DNA from 3 places in the Bordetella avium genome. Region 3 is predicted to be linked to each of the others. Evidence: predicted binding sites of a transcription regulator. Region 3 holds the regulator's gene; each other region holds the start of a gene.
What was found. The regulator LexA, encoded in region 3, represses DNA repair genes until DNA is damaged. The targets are predictions, from matches to a motif close to ACTGTATNNNNATACAGT.
Positions count from the first base shown of each region.

Region 1: dinB (DNA polymerase IV) is a predicted target of LexA. The motif match lies at 2,965-2,982, and genes of this name have one in related genera.
Region 2: recA (recombinase RecA) is a predicted target of LexA. The motif match lies at 2,108-2,125, and genes of this name have one in related genera.

Region 1 covers NZ_CP139969.1:1,647,621-1,652,072, reverse strand. The annotation lists gene U0029_RS07905 (Rrf2 family transcriptional regulator) at 1-5, opposite strand, end outside; gene hmpA (NO-inducible flavohemoprotein) at 31-1,257, opposite strand; gene U0029_RS07895 (GatB/YqeY domain-containing protein) at 1,390-1,851, shown strand; gene dinB (DNA polymerase IV) at 1,857-2,939, opposite strand; gene U0029_RS07885 (PaaI family thioesterase) at 3,106-3,504, shown strand; gene U0029_RS07880 (BPTD_2524 family lipoprotein) at 3,512-3,958, opposite strand; gene U0029_RS07875 (S9 family peptidase) at 4,114-4,452, shown strand, end outside.
Region 2 covers NZ_CP139969.1:1,298,681-1,303,132, forward strand. The annotation lists gene U0029_RS06240 (sensor histidine kinase) at 1-1,147, opposite strand, end outside; gene U0029_RS06245 (response regulator transcription factor) at 1,251-1,946, opposite strand; gene recA (recombinase RecA) at 2,279-3,340, shown strand; gene recX (recombination regulator RecX) at 3,365-3,904, shown strand; gene U0029_RS06260 (LysR family transcriptional regulator) at 3,917-4,452, opposite strand, start outside.
Region 3 covers NZ_CP139969.1:2,270,044-2,274,495, reverse strand. The annotation lists gene U0029_RS10535 (MFS transporter) at 1-689, opposite strand, end outside; gene lexA (transcriptional repressor LexA) at 1,135-1,776, opposite strand; gene U0029_RS10525 (amino acid aminotransferase) at 2,063-3,265, opposite strand; gene uvrB (excinuclease ABC subunit UvrB) at 3,341-4,452, shown strand, end outside.

The DNA of each region.
Region 1 (4,452 bases), 620 kb from region 3:
TGCATGGCGGGTGTAAAAATGTCGACGGCCTTAGCAGCCGGGCCCGCCCGTGCCGAACGCTTCGGCATGGATGCGCCCTGCCGGCACGCCCAGCGCGCTCAGGGCATCGAACTGCTCACGCATGAAGGGTAGCGGGCCGCAGAGATAATAATCGGCATCGGGCAAGATCACATCGGCGGCAATGCGCCGCCAGTCTATACGGCCCTCGTAATCGTAGTCCACGCCCGGACGGTCCGATGCCGCCACCCGCTCGTAAAACACATGCCGGCGCACATTGGCATATCGCGCCACAGCCACGTTGACCGCATCGCGCATGGCATGCACCGCTTTTTCGCGGCAGGCGTGCACAAAGCGCAGCTCACGCGCCGGCTCACCGGCTGTCTGACACCCCAGCACCGTATTGAGCATGGCCATCATCGGCGTGATACCCACCCCCCCGGAAATCAGCACGACCGGTGTGGTCGCCTTCGTGTCGAGCACAAACTCGCCCTGCGGCGGCGCCACATCCAGCACATCCCCCTCCTCGATGTGATCGTGCAAATGCGTCGACACCTGCCCGGCCGGGCCGGCGCCGCCCGCTTCGCGCTTGACTGAAATGCGCAGGCTGTCCTTGCCCGGCGCATCCGACAGACTGTATTGGCGCGGCTGCATCAGGCCCAGCTCGGGCAGATAGAGACGCACCGACAGATATTGACCCGGCAGAAAGCTGGGCAGCGGGCCGCCATCGGCCGGGCGGAGATAGAACGAGGTGATTTCCGCACTCTCCACGACCTTGCCCACCACCTTGAAGCCGCGCCAGCCCGTCCAGCCGCCAGGCTGAGCGGCCGAAGCGGCATAGCGCGCCGACTCCATGCCAATCAGCACATCGGCCAATTGTCCATAAGCCGCCGCCCAGGCCTCGATCAGCGCGTCACTGGCCGCCTCGCCCAAAACCTCGCGGATCGAGGCCAGCAAATGCCTGCCGACGATGGCGTAATGCTCCGGCCTAATCCCTAAGCTGACGTGCTTGTGCGCCACCCGTTCAAGCACCGGAGCTAGCACGGATGGGTCATCGATATGCTCGGCGTAGGCCGCTACCGCCAGCGCCAAGGCCTGCTGCTGCTGGCCGTTGTGCTGATGCCCCAGGTTGAACACCTGCTTGAGTTCCGGGTTGCCACTTAACATGCGGGTATAAAAATGACGCGTGAGGGCTTCGCCCTGGGTTTTCAGGACAGGCGCGCTGGATTTGACCAGTTCTCGGACGCTTGCGGACAACATGGAGGACTCCTCGTAAAACACGGGATAGATCGGTTAAAGATGTATTTATTTTACACCTTTAAAACTGACTTGCACCGCTACCAGGCGGGCGGTTAAAACACGGGCTTTGCTGCAACCCTCAAGGACCCCGCCATGAGCACCGACTCGCTCAAGACCGCATTACTCGACGCCCAGAAACAGGCCATGCGCGCCAAAGACAGCGCCCGCCTGGCCACCCTGCGTTTTCTGCTGGCCGCGGTCAAGCAGAAAGAAGTCGATGAGCGCCGCGACGTCAGCGACGCCGAGATCACCGCCATCATCGAAAAACAGGTCAAGCAGCGGCGTGAATCCATCGCCGCCTTCGAGGCCGCCGGCCGCACGGAAACCGCAGAACAGGAAAAGGCCGAACTGTTGGTGCTGCAAGAGTTCCTGCCTCAAGCCGCCAGCGCAGAAGAGGTCGAAGCCGCCATTGCCGCCGCCCTGGCTGAGGTGCAGGCTCAGGGTGTGACCGGCCCTGCTGTCATGGGCAAGGTGATGGCGATTCTCAAGGCTGCCCTGGCAGGCCGCGCCGACATGTCGCAGTTGTCGCAACAGGTCAAGGCCCGTCTGTCCTGAGCCGGCTAGAAAGCGCCGCCAAACAAATCAGGCTGGCGCGCGCTTTGAGCGGGGTCGGTGAAATTGCTCATGCCGACCCCCGCCAGCCGGTAGCGTGTATGCGCCGGCAAATCCACGCGCGCGCATAGGCGGCGCGCAATCGCCGCCAGCTCTTCGGCCGACGACGGCGGCTGCGACAGTGTGAGGCTGCGTGTAAGCAAACGGAAACGATCGGTTTTGAGCTTGAGCACTGCCGTTCGCCCCAACTGGCCTTTTTTGCGCGCCTGCTCCCACACCCGCGCCGCAAGGCGGTCCAGCGCCTCACCCAGGTCGGCCAGGCGCAGATCGCGCTCAAAAGTATTCTCGGCGGACACCTGCTGCAGCGGCTGATCGGGCTGCACCTCGCGCTCGTCCAGGCCCCGCGCCAGCTCATGGAGCCGCAAGCCGTGCCGACCGAAGTGATGCTCCAGCTCGGCTGGCGCGCACGTGGCCAGATCACCGACGGTGTGAATGCCCAAGGACTCCAGCCGGGCCTGCGTTACCCGGCCCACGCCAGGCACCTTGCGCACCGGCAGCGGCTGGAGAAACTCCAGCACCTTGGCCGGCCGCAGCACGAACAGACCGTCGGGCTTGTTCCAGTCAGAAGCGATCTTGGCCAGAAATTTATTCGGCGCCACCCCTGCTGAAGCCGTCAGGCCGGTTTCGCGCTGGATCTGGGCACGGATGGCCTCGGCGACTGCGGTCGCCGAGGGCAAACCCAACTTGTTGACCGTAACATCCAGGTAAGCCTCGTCGAGCGACAGCGGCTCGATCAAGTCGGTATGGCGCGAAAAAATCTCGCGTACCTGGCGCGACACCGCCCGATAACGGTTGAAATCCGGCGGCACATACACCGCGTCCGGACAGAGCCGCTGAGCCCGCGACACGGCCATGGCGGAATGCACGCCGAAGTGCCGCGCTTCATAAGAGGCCGCGCACACCACCGAACGCGCGCCCGTCCAGGCCACCACGACCGGCTGGCCGCGTAACTCGGGGCGGTCGCGCTGCTCGACGGATGCATAAAACGCATCCATGTCGATATGCACGATTTTTCGGATTTCTGACGGCATGGCGGCGCCCTGGCCCAGACAAACTACTGGATAAATATACGGTATCGCTATTATGACCCGAGTCGCCCCGCCGCGCAGCCCCGGCCCGTTGCCGGCCATGCAAAGTCCAGGCCCGGCCAGCTTTTCGCGCTACATTCTAGGCCCCACGCGGCACCTAACCATAAGCATGAACGAGACAACACACGATTACTTCGGCCTCAGCATTCCTCTGATGGATTACCTGGGCCTCATCCCTGAGTCTGCCGAAAACGGCGTGGCGCGCTGCCGCCTGCCCTGGCGGCGAGAACTGACCAACAGCCGCGGCCACGTCCATGGCGGCACGATGATGGCGGTGCTGGATTTCACCCTGAGCGCAGCCGCGCGCGGTGATCGGCTTGATCTGGGCATGGCGACGATAGACATGAGCACCAGCTTTATGACGCCCGGCATGGGCGATCTGGTGATCGAGGCCCGCTGTCTGCGCAAAGGCAGTTCCATCGCCTTCTGCGAGGGCGAAATCCGCGAACTGGTGGCCAAGGCGTCGGCCACCTTCAAGCTGGTCCGGCAGCGGCCGGGCAGCGACTAAGCCGGGATCAGCGCGGCCGGGGCAGCTTCCAGACCTCTTCCTTGGGCTGCGGCGAACCCGGCATATAAGCCACACAAGACGGCAGGCCATAGGTAATGGCGTCTTTCATGGCGCGCACGGCATCGCTGTTCCAGATGCTGCGCCCCCACATATTGATATGGGCGGTCGAAGACTGCGGGCCGGTGGATTTGATTTCCACCCGTGCCATTTCATTGCTGCCAAAGGGGGGAAGCACGCGCATCACGGCCGTCGTCTCATTGAGCTGCCCCTCCACGCGATAGCCCCCCTGCCCGACCAAGCAGCGCTGCGCCTGTGCGACGGCGGCGTCATAGGCTGCCTTAAGGGGCACCTGAGCCTGCACCTCGCCGGATACGGCGCCGTCATTGGGGCCGGTGCCGACCGCGCATCCAGCCAGAGCCAGGACAAGGCTGGCGAGAGAGATGGCTTTGAACATGATTCCTCCGAGAAACTGCGCCGCATTATCCCGCATTCAGACCGGTTCGACACCTGCCAAAATCCTGTGGCATGATCGAAAGCCTCTGGCGCCTGCACGGTGCCTGTCGCCGCCGTTCCCGGCGGCGCAAGATGACGGAGGTAATTGTGTTCAAAATGCTAACCCGCGCCCTGCTGACAGCAGGCATGATCGGCACCGCGCTAGGCGCCTCGGCCCAGCCGCCGCGCCAATACCCTCTGAAAGATTTCTTCCGCAATCCCGAGCGCGGTTTTTTCCGCTTGGCCGATGACGGCCAGACGCTGGGCTTTATGCAGCCAGTCAGCGTTGATGGCCATCCGCCGCGCATGAATATCTATGTGCAGGCGCTCGCCGATGGGCGCCCGCAGGGCGAAGCGCGCAAACTGACTACCGAAACCGCGCGTGATATCAGCAACTTCTTCTGGAAAGGCGGGGATACCGTCCTCTATCAGAAGGACTTCGGCGGCGATGAGAAT
Region 2 (4,452 bases), 970 kb from region 3:
CGGGGCCACTGTCCTCGACTTCCAGCACGGCGTGCTCGGCCGTTTGGCGCACACGTACTGTGATATGGCCACCGCTAGGGGTGTAACGCAGCGCGTTATCGACAAGATTGTTGATCATTTCACCCAGCAGAATCGGATTGCCCATGATTTCCACGGGAGCGTCGCACCCTTCAAAACCAAGGTCTGCATTCAGCGACAACGCCTGGGGAACCCAGTTCATGGTCTGTTCCGAGGCGATGGCATTGATATCCACTGGCGCCAGTCCGGTGGCGTCCGGCGTTTCTGCTCGAGCGAGTAGCAGTAACTGATTGACCAGGCGGGTGGCGCGTTCCGAACTCGCGACAAGCTGCCTCAAGCTGGATTGCATTTCATCGGGACTGGCGTCGCGCAGCGCCAGTTCGGCCTGAGTGCGTAGCCCGGCCAGCGGTGTCTTTAGCTGGTGCGCCGCATCGGCGACAAAGCGTCGCTGCGCTTCGACGTTGGCCGAAAGTCGGTTCAACAGTTCATTCATGGCGCCGACCAGAGGCGCGATTTCGGAAGGGGCGGCGCGCTCGTCGATGGGGGATAAATCGTCTGGTCGCCGCGCCCGCAGTCGCTGTTGCAGGGCATTCAGCGGCGCGACGCCGCGCGACAGGCCGAACCATACCAGCAGTACGGCCACCGGCAGCACCACGAATTGAGGAATGATCACGCCCTTGATGATGTCGTTGGCCAGTTGCGCGCGTTTCTCGCTGGTCTCGGCCACGATCAGCAGCGGCGGCTGGCTGCCGGGCAGGTGCAGATCGACCCAGGTGTAGGCCATCCGGACGTTGAATCCGCGCAAGGTATCGTCGGCATACCGCACTTGCCCTGGGCGGGCTTGGCCGGCCAGGGGCGGCAAGGGCAGGGCACGGTCGCCGCCTAGGTACTCGCCATGGCTGCCCAGCACCAGCCAGAACACGCTATCGGTTTCATCCGCACGCAAGAGCTCGCGCGCGGCGCGGCTCATGTGGAGAGCGGCTCTGCCATTCTCGGCCTGCACTTGGCTGGCGATGAGGCTTAAATTATTGGCCAGCGCACGATCGTAAGGAACGTTGGCGATGTTTTGCGCCACCACATAGGTGATGGCCACGCTCATGGGCCACAGGAGAAACAGCGGCGCCAGCATCCAGTCCAGGATTTCGCCCAGCAATGAGCGTTGCGGCTGCGCGAAACTCGGTCCCTGGGCGTTTTCGCGCAGCGCCTGGAGTGCGGCTTCGTCGATGGCCGGATCAGCTGGCGAGGGGGTAGGTGGCGGCACCCTGATCGCGTTCCAGGCAATAACCCAGTCCACGCACAGTAATGATCTTGACTCCGCTGGGCTCAAGCTTTTTACGCAGACGATGGACGTAGACTTCGATTGCATTGGTGCTGACTTCTTCGCCCCATTCGCAAAGGTGGTCGACCAACTGCGTTTTGCTGACCATGCGGCCGCTGCGGCTTAGCAAAATTTCCAGCAGGCTGACTTCGCGGGCCGATAGGTCCAGGGCATGGTCATCCACCGTGGCCACGCGTCCCGTCTGGTCAAAGACCAGACGGCCATGGCGGATAAGGGTCGAGCCACCGCCGGCGCCACGGCGTGTCAGGGCTCTTACCCTTGCCTCGAGTTCCGATAGCGCGAAGGGTTTGGCCATGTAATCGTCGGCCCCCAGGTCCAGGCCTTTGACGCGCTGTTCGACACTGTCGGCCGCCGTCAGAATGAGTACAGGCAACAAAGAATTGCGCGCCCGTAAACGGCGCAACACTTCCAGCCCCGTGACTTGAGGCAGGCCGAGATCGAGAATGAGAAGGTCAAAGGGCTGTGCGGCTAGCGCGGAGTCTGCCGCCATGCCGTCGCGCACGGCATCGACGGCGTAGCCGTTGTGCCGCAGCGAGCGCGACAGCCCGTCGGCAAGAATACTGTCATCTTCGGCAATCAGGATGCGCATGCGACACCGTGGGTTTGTCCGGCGCGTGCCGGGGCGTGTATCGGAGCGGCCACTCTTGGCGTCTGTTTGGCGCTGGCGGGTTGCCCCTTCGTCTTGTGCGGCGCATTCTGTCACAGGCCTTCCGCCTTGCCACTCAGGGAATACGTGGAAAACTTAGACATGCTGTTTGTTTGTACAGTATAATCCGATGCCATAATTCCACGTCCGCGTGGACAATGCCCCACGCAGCATGAACCGCTTATGCATGACCGTTTAAGCATGATCGCTTAAGCATTACTGCTTGTGCATGAACCGCTTGCCCGGCCTGAGGGCGCACTTACATAGGACTCTCCATGGACGAAAAAACCAGCAAGGCTGCGTCGGAAAAAGCTAAAGCCCTGGCTGCCGCGCTTTCCCAGATCGAAAAGCAGTTCGGCAAAGGCTCGATCATGCGCTACGGCGATAACGAGGTTGAGCACGATATCCAGGTTGTTTCGACCGGTTCGCTGGGCTTGGACATCGCGCTGGGTGTCGGCGGGCTGCCGCGTGGCCGCGTGGTTGAAATCTATGGTCCGGAATCGTCGGGTAAAACGACGCTCACCCTGCAGGTCATCGCCGAAATGCAGAAAGTGGGCGGCACCTGCGCCTTCGTCGACGCCGAGCATGCGCTCGATGTCCAGTACGCTTCCAAGCTGGGCGTCAATCTCGGCGATCTCCTGATCTCCCAGCCCGACACGGGCGAGCAGGCGCTCGAGATCACCGACGCGCTGGTGCGTTCTGGCTCTGTTGATCTGATCGTGATTGACTCTGTCGCCGCGCTGGTGCCGAAGGCCGAAATCGAAGGTGAGATGGGCGATGCCCTGCCTGGTCTGCAGGCCCGCCTGATGAGCCAGGCGCTGCGCAAACTGACCGCCACGATCAAGCGCACCAATTGCATGGTGATCTTCATCAATCAGATCCGCATGAAGATCGGCGTGATGTTCGGCAACCCTGAAACCACCACCGGCGGCAACGCACTGAAGTTTTATTCTTCCGTGCGTTTGGACATCCGTCGTATCGGTTCCATCAAGAAAGGCGACGAGGTGGTCGGCAACGAAACGCGCGTCAAGGTCGTCAAGAACAAGGTGGCGCCGCCGTTCAAGCAGGCCGAGTTCGACATCATGTACGGCGCCGGTATTTCTCGCGAAGGCGAAATCATCGATCTGGGTGTGGCGGCCAACGTGATTGAAAAATCCGGTGCCTGGTATAGCTACAGCGGTAACCGCATCGGCCAGGGCAAGGACAATGTGCGCGAGTACCTCAAGGAAAACCGTGCCATGGCCATCGAGATCGAAAACAAGATCCGCGATAACCAAGGCATCGTAGCCCGTGCGGCGGAGTTCGCTCCGACGGCCGAAGAAAGCGCGGAAGACTGAGGCCCCTCCTCATTCGCTTTCCCTATGTGTGCTTTCCCGACCGCCAAAGAACGGCAGCGCGCGCGCCTCGAAGACGAGTTTGAAACGCTGGCCAGCGAGCCTGCCGAAGTGCCGGCAGCGCGCAAGGGCCTCAGTCTCAAGGCGCGTGCGGTCGGCTATTTGTCGCGTCGAGAACATTCGCGTGCTGAGTTAGCGCGCAAACTGCGCCCCTATGCCGAAAGCGCCGAAGACATCGAGACGGTGCTCGACGCCTTGCAAAAAGAGGGCTGGCAATCCAATGCGCGTTTTGCACAAAGCCTGGTGCACCGTCGTGCGCCGCGCCAGGGAACGGCGCGCATTGTCCAGGAATTGCGCCAAAGCGGTGTTGACGATGCCGAGATTGCCGCGGCCAGCGCAGCTTTGCGCGCCACGGAGTACGAGCGTGCGCGGGAGGTTTGGTGTCGCCGCTACGATGAGAAACCCCAGGATCGCAACGCTTACGCTAAACAGGCCCGTTTTCTCGCGTCACGCGGCTTTGCCCATGACGTCATCCGGCGTCTTCTGGGCGACTCGCAAGACGAATAAGGTTTTCTTGCCTCAGTGTTTGACGCTTTTGATGCCTGAGAGCGTCCTGAAGCAAACCTCGCGGGCAATCGTCAGAAACTCTCCGATATAAGAGGCCTCCCGGTCTTCGCTGCGCACGGTGGCGTACAGCGTGCGCCAAACGCCTTGAGGTCCCAGGCGCAGGAGTTTCAGGGGGGCGTGATTCACGTATTCGGTGACGGCCCAGTTGGGTAAGGCGGCCACGCCCCGATTACTGTTGACCAGTTGCACGATGATGGGGGTGAGTTCCGCCCGCCGCAGTGCTGCGGGCTCGATATCGGCCGGGTCAAGAAACACGGTAAAGATGTCGAGCCGCTGCCGGTCTACCGGATAGGTGATGAGAGTCTGGTCGGCCAGTTGTTCCGGTGTGACGTGCTTGAGTTCGGCGAGAGGGTTGTTTTCCGATACGGCCAGGACCAGCTCATAGCGAAAGAGTGGCAAGTACTCGATGGAGTCCAGCGCTTGCGGATCTGACGTGATGACCAGATCAAGATCGCCCCGGACCAGAGCCGGGAGAGGAGCGAAAGAGA
Region 3 (4,452 bases):
TGCGCGACGACGAAGCTGAACACCACAATCAGCACGGCGCGGATGCCGGGCTTGAGAAAGACCTTTGCCAGCGGCTGGCGTTGGTCGCGGCTCTGGCCTGCGAAGTCAGGCACGACGGTTTTTATCCATACGATGAGCACCAGGGCGAGCAAACTCATCAGCCCGAAGGCCGCTTGCCAGCCGATATGCCGTCCCAGCAAAGCGCCGGCGGGTACGCCGAGCACTAGCGCAATGGTGCCCCCGATGCCGACGGTTGCAATCGCGCGTCCGCTCAGGTGGGCGGGAGAGATACGGACGGCGTAGCCCGCCAGCATAGACCACACGATGCCGCCGAATACGCCGGCAAAGAATCGCGCGGTGATGGACAGCGTGTAGTCGCGCGACAGGGCGGTAAGCAGGTTGACGACGGCGAAGCCGGCGATTGCGAACAGCAGCAGAGGGCGTCGGCGCACACCCTGTGTGAGCGTCATCACCGGAATCGCGGCGACCAAGGCGCCCACGGCATAGACCGTGATGAACTGGCCTGCCAGGCTTTCCGATACCTCCAGGCTTTGCGCAATCGATGAGAGTACGCCCGCAGGCAGAATTTCAGTGAGCAGCGTGATGAAAGCGGCCATCGCCAGCGCGAGCAGACCGCCCAGTGGCAGTTGTTGCGCGTGGCGGGATGGGGTTGCGAGGGTGCGAGTCATTCCTGGTATTTCCGGTTTTGGCTCTTGGTGGAGCGTGGCGGCGTAATCATGCCTGCATAGGACTGCGTGGATATCATGTCGCCCTGAAATTAGGGAAGCCAAGGCGGCAGCTTGTTTGCGACTGATACGGAGCCGGCAGTCATGCCTGCGCCAGCAGAGCAGGTGTGGGTTGCAGCAGGAGCGCCGATGTCTAGCTCGCGCTTGATGTGCGGGTCGAGCAAGCGGGTTTGTCTTCGTGCGAAACGATCCTCGAACAGGCGGCGCACATGCCGCAGCCGCCGCTTGATCGATTCGGAGGCAAGACCATTGCCGCAGGCCGGGGGGGGCACGCCGGATGGCGTAGCGCCGGGCGGCTGCGCGGCGACTTTGTGTCGGCGCGCCTAGGGGTCTTGGTGGGTTTGATCAGAGGGCAGGGCCGGGGTGGTTCTGTGCTCTGGTGCAGGTATTAATGCAGAGCGTGGGTGCGGATCAGGCCGACAGCAACCCCTTCGAGCGCGAATTCGTCATCGGGGGCCACCAGGATGGGAGAGAACTCGGGATTTTCGGGCAGCAGCTCGATGCGGCTGCCGTGGCGCTGCAGACGCTTGACGGTGACGTCATCGCCCAGCCGGGCCACGATGATCTGCCCGTTGCGCGCCTCGCTCGATTTTTTGACTGCAAGCAGGTCGCCCTCAAGAATGCCTGCGTCACGCATGCTCATGCCGCGCACTTTGAGCAGGTAGTCAGGGGCTTGCGAAAAGAGGCTGGGATCGACGCCGACGTCGCGCTCGACATGTTCGGCGGCCAGAATCGGGCTGCCGGCCGCCACCCTGCCTACCAGCGGCAGCAGCAACTGTGACAGCGAAGCCAGGATGGGGGAGGGCGTGGGTTCCGCATCTTTGAGGCGTATGCCGCGGGACGCGCCCGCCGTGAGCTCGATGGCGCCTTTGCGCGCCAAGGCTTTGAGGTGGTCTTCGGCAGCGTTGGGCGATCGAAAACCCAAGGCCTGGGCGATTTCGGCACGTGTGGGAGGAAAGCCCGTACGGGCGACGGTTTGCCGGATGAGGTCCAGGATTTCCTGCTGGCGTTCCGTGAGTTTCGTGGCCATGGTCGTGATCTCAATAATGGCCCGAGGCTTGTGTAAACCACGGACTGTATGTATATACAGCGTGATTCTGGGGGACATAGCCAAAAAATGCAAGTGATGGCAGATGGCCCGCCTGCGCCATGATCCGCGTGTTGCGTCTTACATGGCAGGGTGGTGATCGGGCAGGGAGGGGCAGGCGCGAAGGGGCCAGGGACTGCGCCTGAAGGGGGCATGGGCTAGGCCCGAAACGAACAAACCTTCCGTGTTGGCGGAAGGTTTGTCAGGGCTGGCGCGCAAACGCCAGCGATTACTTCAGAACGGCGGCGATCGCGGCAGCGACGGTGTCGATATTGCGGCTGTTCAGGGCGGCTACGCAGATGCGGCCGCTGGACACCGCGTACACACCGTGCTCATCGCGCAGGCGGTCCACTTGGGCAGCGGTCAGGCCCGAGTAGGAGAACATGCCGCGTTGTTGCAGCACGAAGCTGAAGTCCTGCGTCACGCCTTGCGCCTTGATCTTCTCGACCAGCTGCTGGCGCATCAGGCGGATGCGGTCGCGCATGGCGTCCAGTTCCTGCTGCCATTCGGCGAACAGTGCGGGCGTGTTGAGTACGGCGGCAACCACGCTGCCGCCGTGGGTCGGCGGGTTGGAGTAGTTGGTGCGAATGACGCGCTTGAGCTGGCTCAGGACGCGGGTGGCTTCGTCCTTGTCGCCGGCGACGGCGGTCAGGGCACCGACGCGCTCGCCATACAGCGAGAACGACTTCGAGAACGAGGAGCTGATCAGCATGGTCAGGCCCATGCTGGCGAACAGACGCACAACCGAAGCGTCTTTTTCCAGGTTTTCGCCAAAGCCTTGGTAGGCGATGTCGAGGAAGGGGACCAGTTTGCGGGCCTTGACGACTTCGGCGATCTGCTTCCACTGCTCGGCCGTGGGGTCCACGCCGGTGGGGTTGTGGCAGCAGGCGTGCAGCACGACGATGGTCTGTTCGGGGGCTGCTTGCAGCGAGGCCAGCATGCCATCGAAATTCAGGCCATGGGTGGCGGCATCGTAATAAGTGTAGGTTTCGACTTTGAAGCCGGCGCGCTCGAACAGGGCGCGGTGGTTTTCCCAGCTCGGGTCGCTGATCAGGACTTTGGATTGCGGCAGCAATTGCTTGAGGAAGTCGGCGCCGACTTTCAGCGCGCCGGTGCCGCCCAGCGTCTGGGTGGTCAGCAAACGGCCTTCGGCAGCCAGCGTGGAATCGGCGCCGAACAGCAGGGCTTGCGCGCCCTTGTTGTAAGCGGCGATGCCTTCGATGGGCAGATAGCCGCGGGCGGCAGCGGCTTCGACACGGGCCAGTTCGGCCTTGCGAACGGCGCCGAGCAGCGGGATGTGTCCCTCATCGTCGTAGTAGACGCCCACGCCCAAATTCACTTTGCCAGGGCGGGTGTCGGCGTTGTACTGCTCGTTCAGACCAAGAATGGGGTCGCGCGGGGCGAGTTCGACGGAAGCGAAGAGGGTGCTCATGGGACTAGATTGAGTGGGTGGACGCACAATCGCGTGCTGTGGATAATGGTGGGTTTACCCTCGGACAAGTCTAGCATGACAGACCCTGGATACGTCGAATTTCCCGGCAGTCCTTTTCAACTCTTTCAGCCCTATGCGCCGGCTGGCGATCAGCCCGCCGCCATTGAGGGACTCGTCCAGGGGGTGGCTGATGGACTGATGTACCAGACCTTGCTTGGCGTCACGGGCTCGGGTAAGACATTTACCATGGCCAACGTGATCGCCCGGCTAGGGCGTCCGGCCTTGGTGCTCGCGCCCAACAAGACCCTGGCGGCGCAGCTTTACGCCGAGATGCGCGATTTCTTTCCCAAGAATGCGGTCGAGTATTTCGTCTCTTACTACGATTACTACCAGCCTGAGGCCTATGTGCCCACGCGCGACCTGTTCATTGAGAAGGATTCCTCAGTCAATGAACATATCGAGCAGATGCGTTTGTCGGCCACCAAGAGCCTGCTGGAACGGCGCGACACCATCATCGTGGGCACGGTGTCCTGCATCTACGGTATCGGCAACCCGGGCGACTACCATGCAATGGTGCTGATCCTGCGCGCAGGAGATCGTATTTCCCGCCGTGAGGTGCTGGCCCGGCTGGTCGCCATGCAGTACACGCGCAACGATGCTGATTTCACGCGCGGCGCGTTCCGCGTTCGCGGTGAAACCATCGACATTTTTCCGGCGGAAAGCCCCGAACTCGCCTTGCGCCTGACGCTATTCGATGATGAGGTTGAAACGCTGGAGCTGTTTGACCCTTTGACCGGCAAGGTGCGTCAAAAGCTGCCGCGTTTTACGGTCTATCCGGGGTCGCATTACGTGACGCCGCGAGAGACGGTGCTGCGCGCCATCGAGACCATCAAGGAAGAGTTGCGCGAACGGCTGTCCACGTTCACGAATGAGGGCAAGCTGCTCGAAGCTCAGCGGATTGAGCAGCGCACTCGTTTCGATCTTGAAATGTTGCAAGAGCTGGGTTTCTGCAAAGGCATTGAAAACTATTCTCGTCATTTATCCGGCGCGGCGCCGGGTGAGCCGCCGCCGACGCTGATTGATTATTTGCCTGCCGATGCCCTGATGTTCATCGACGAAAGTCACGTCACGGTGGGGCAGCTGGGTGGCATGTATCGGGGTGACCGGGCGCGCAAGGAGACACTGGT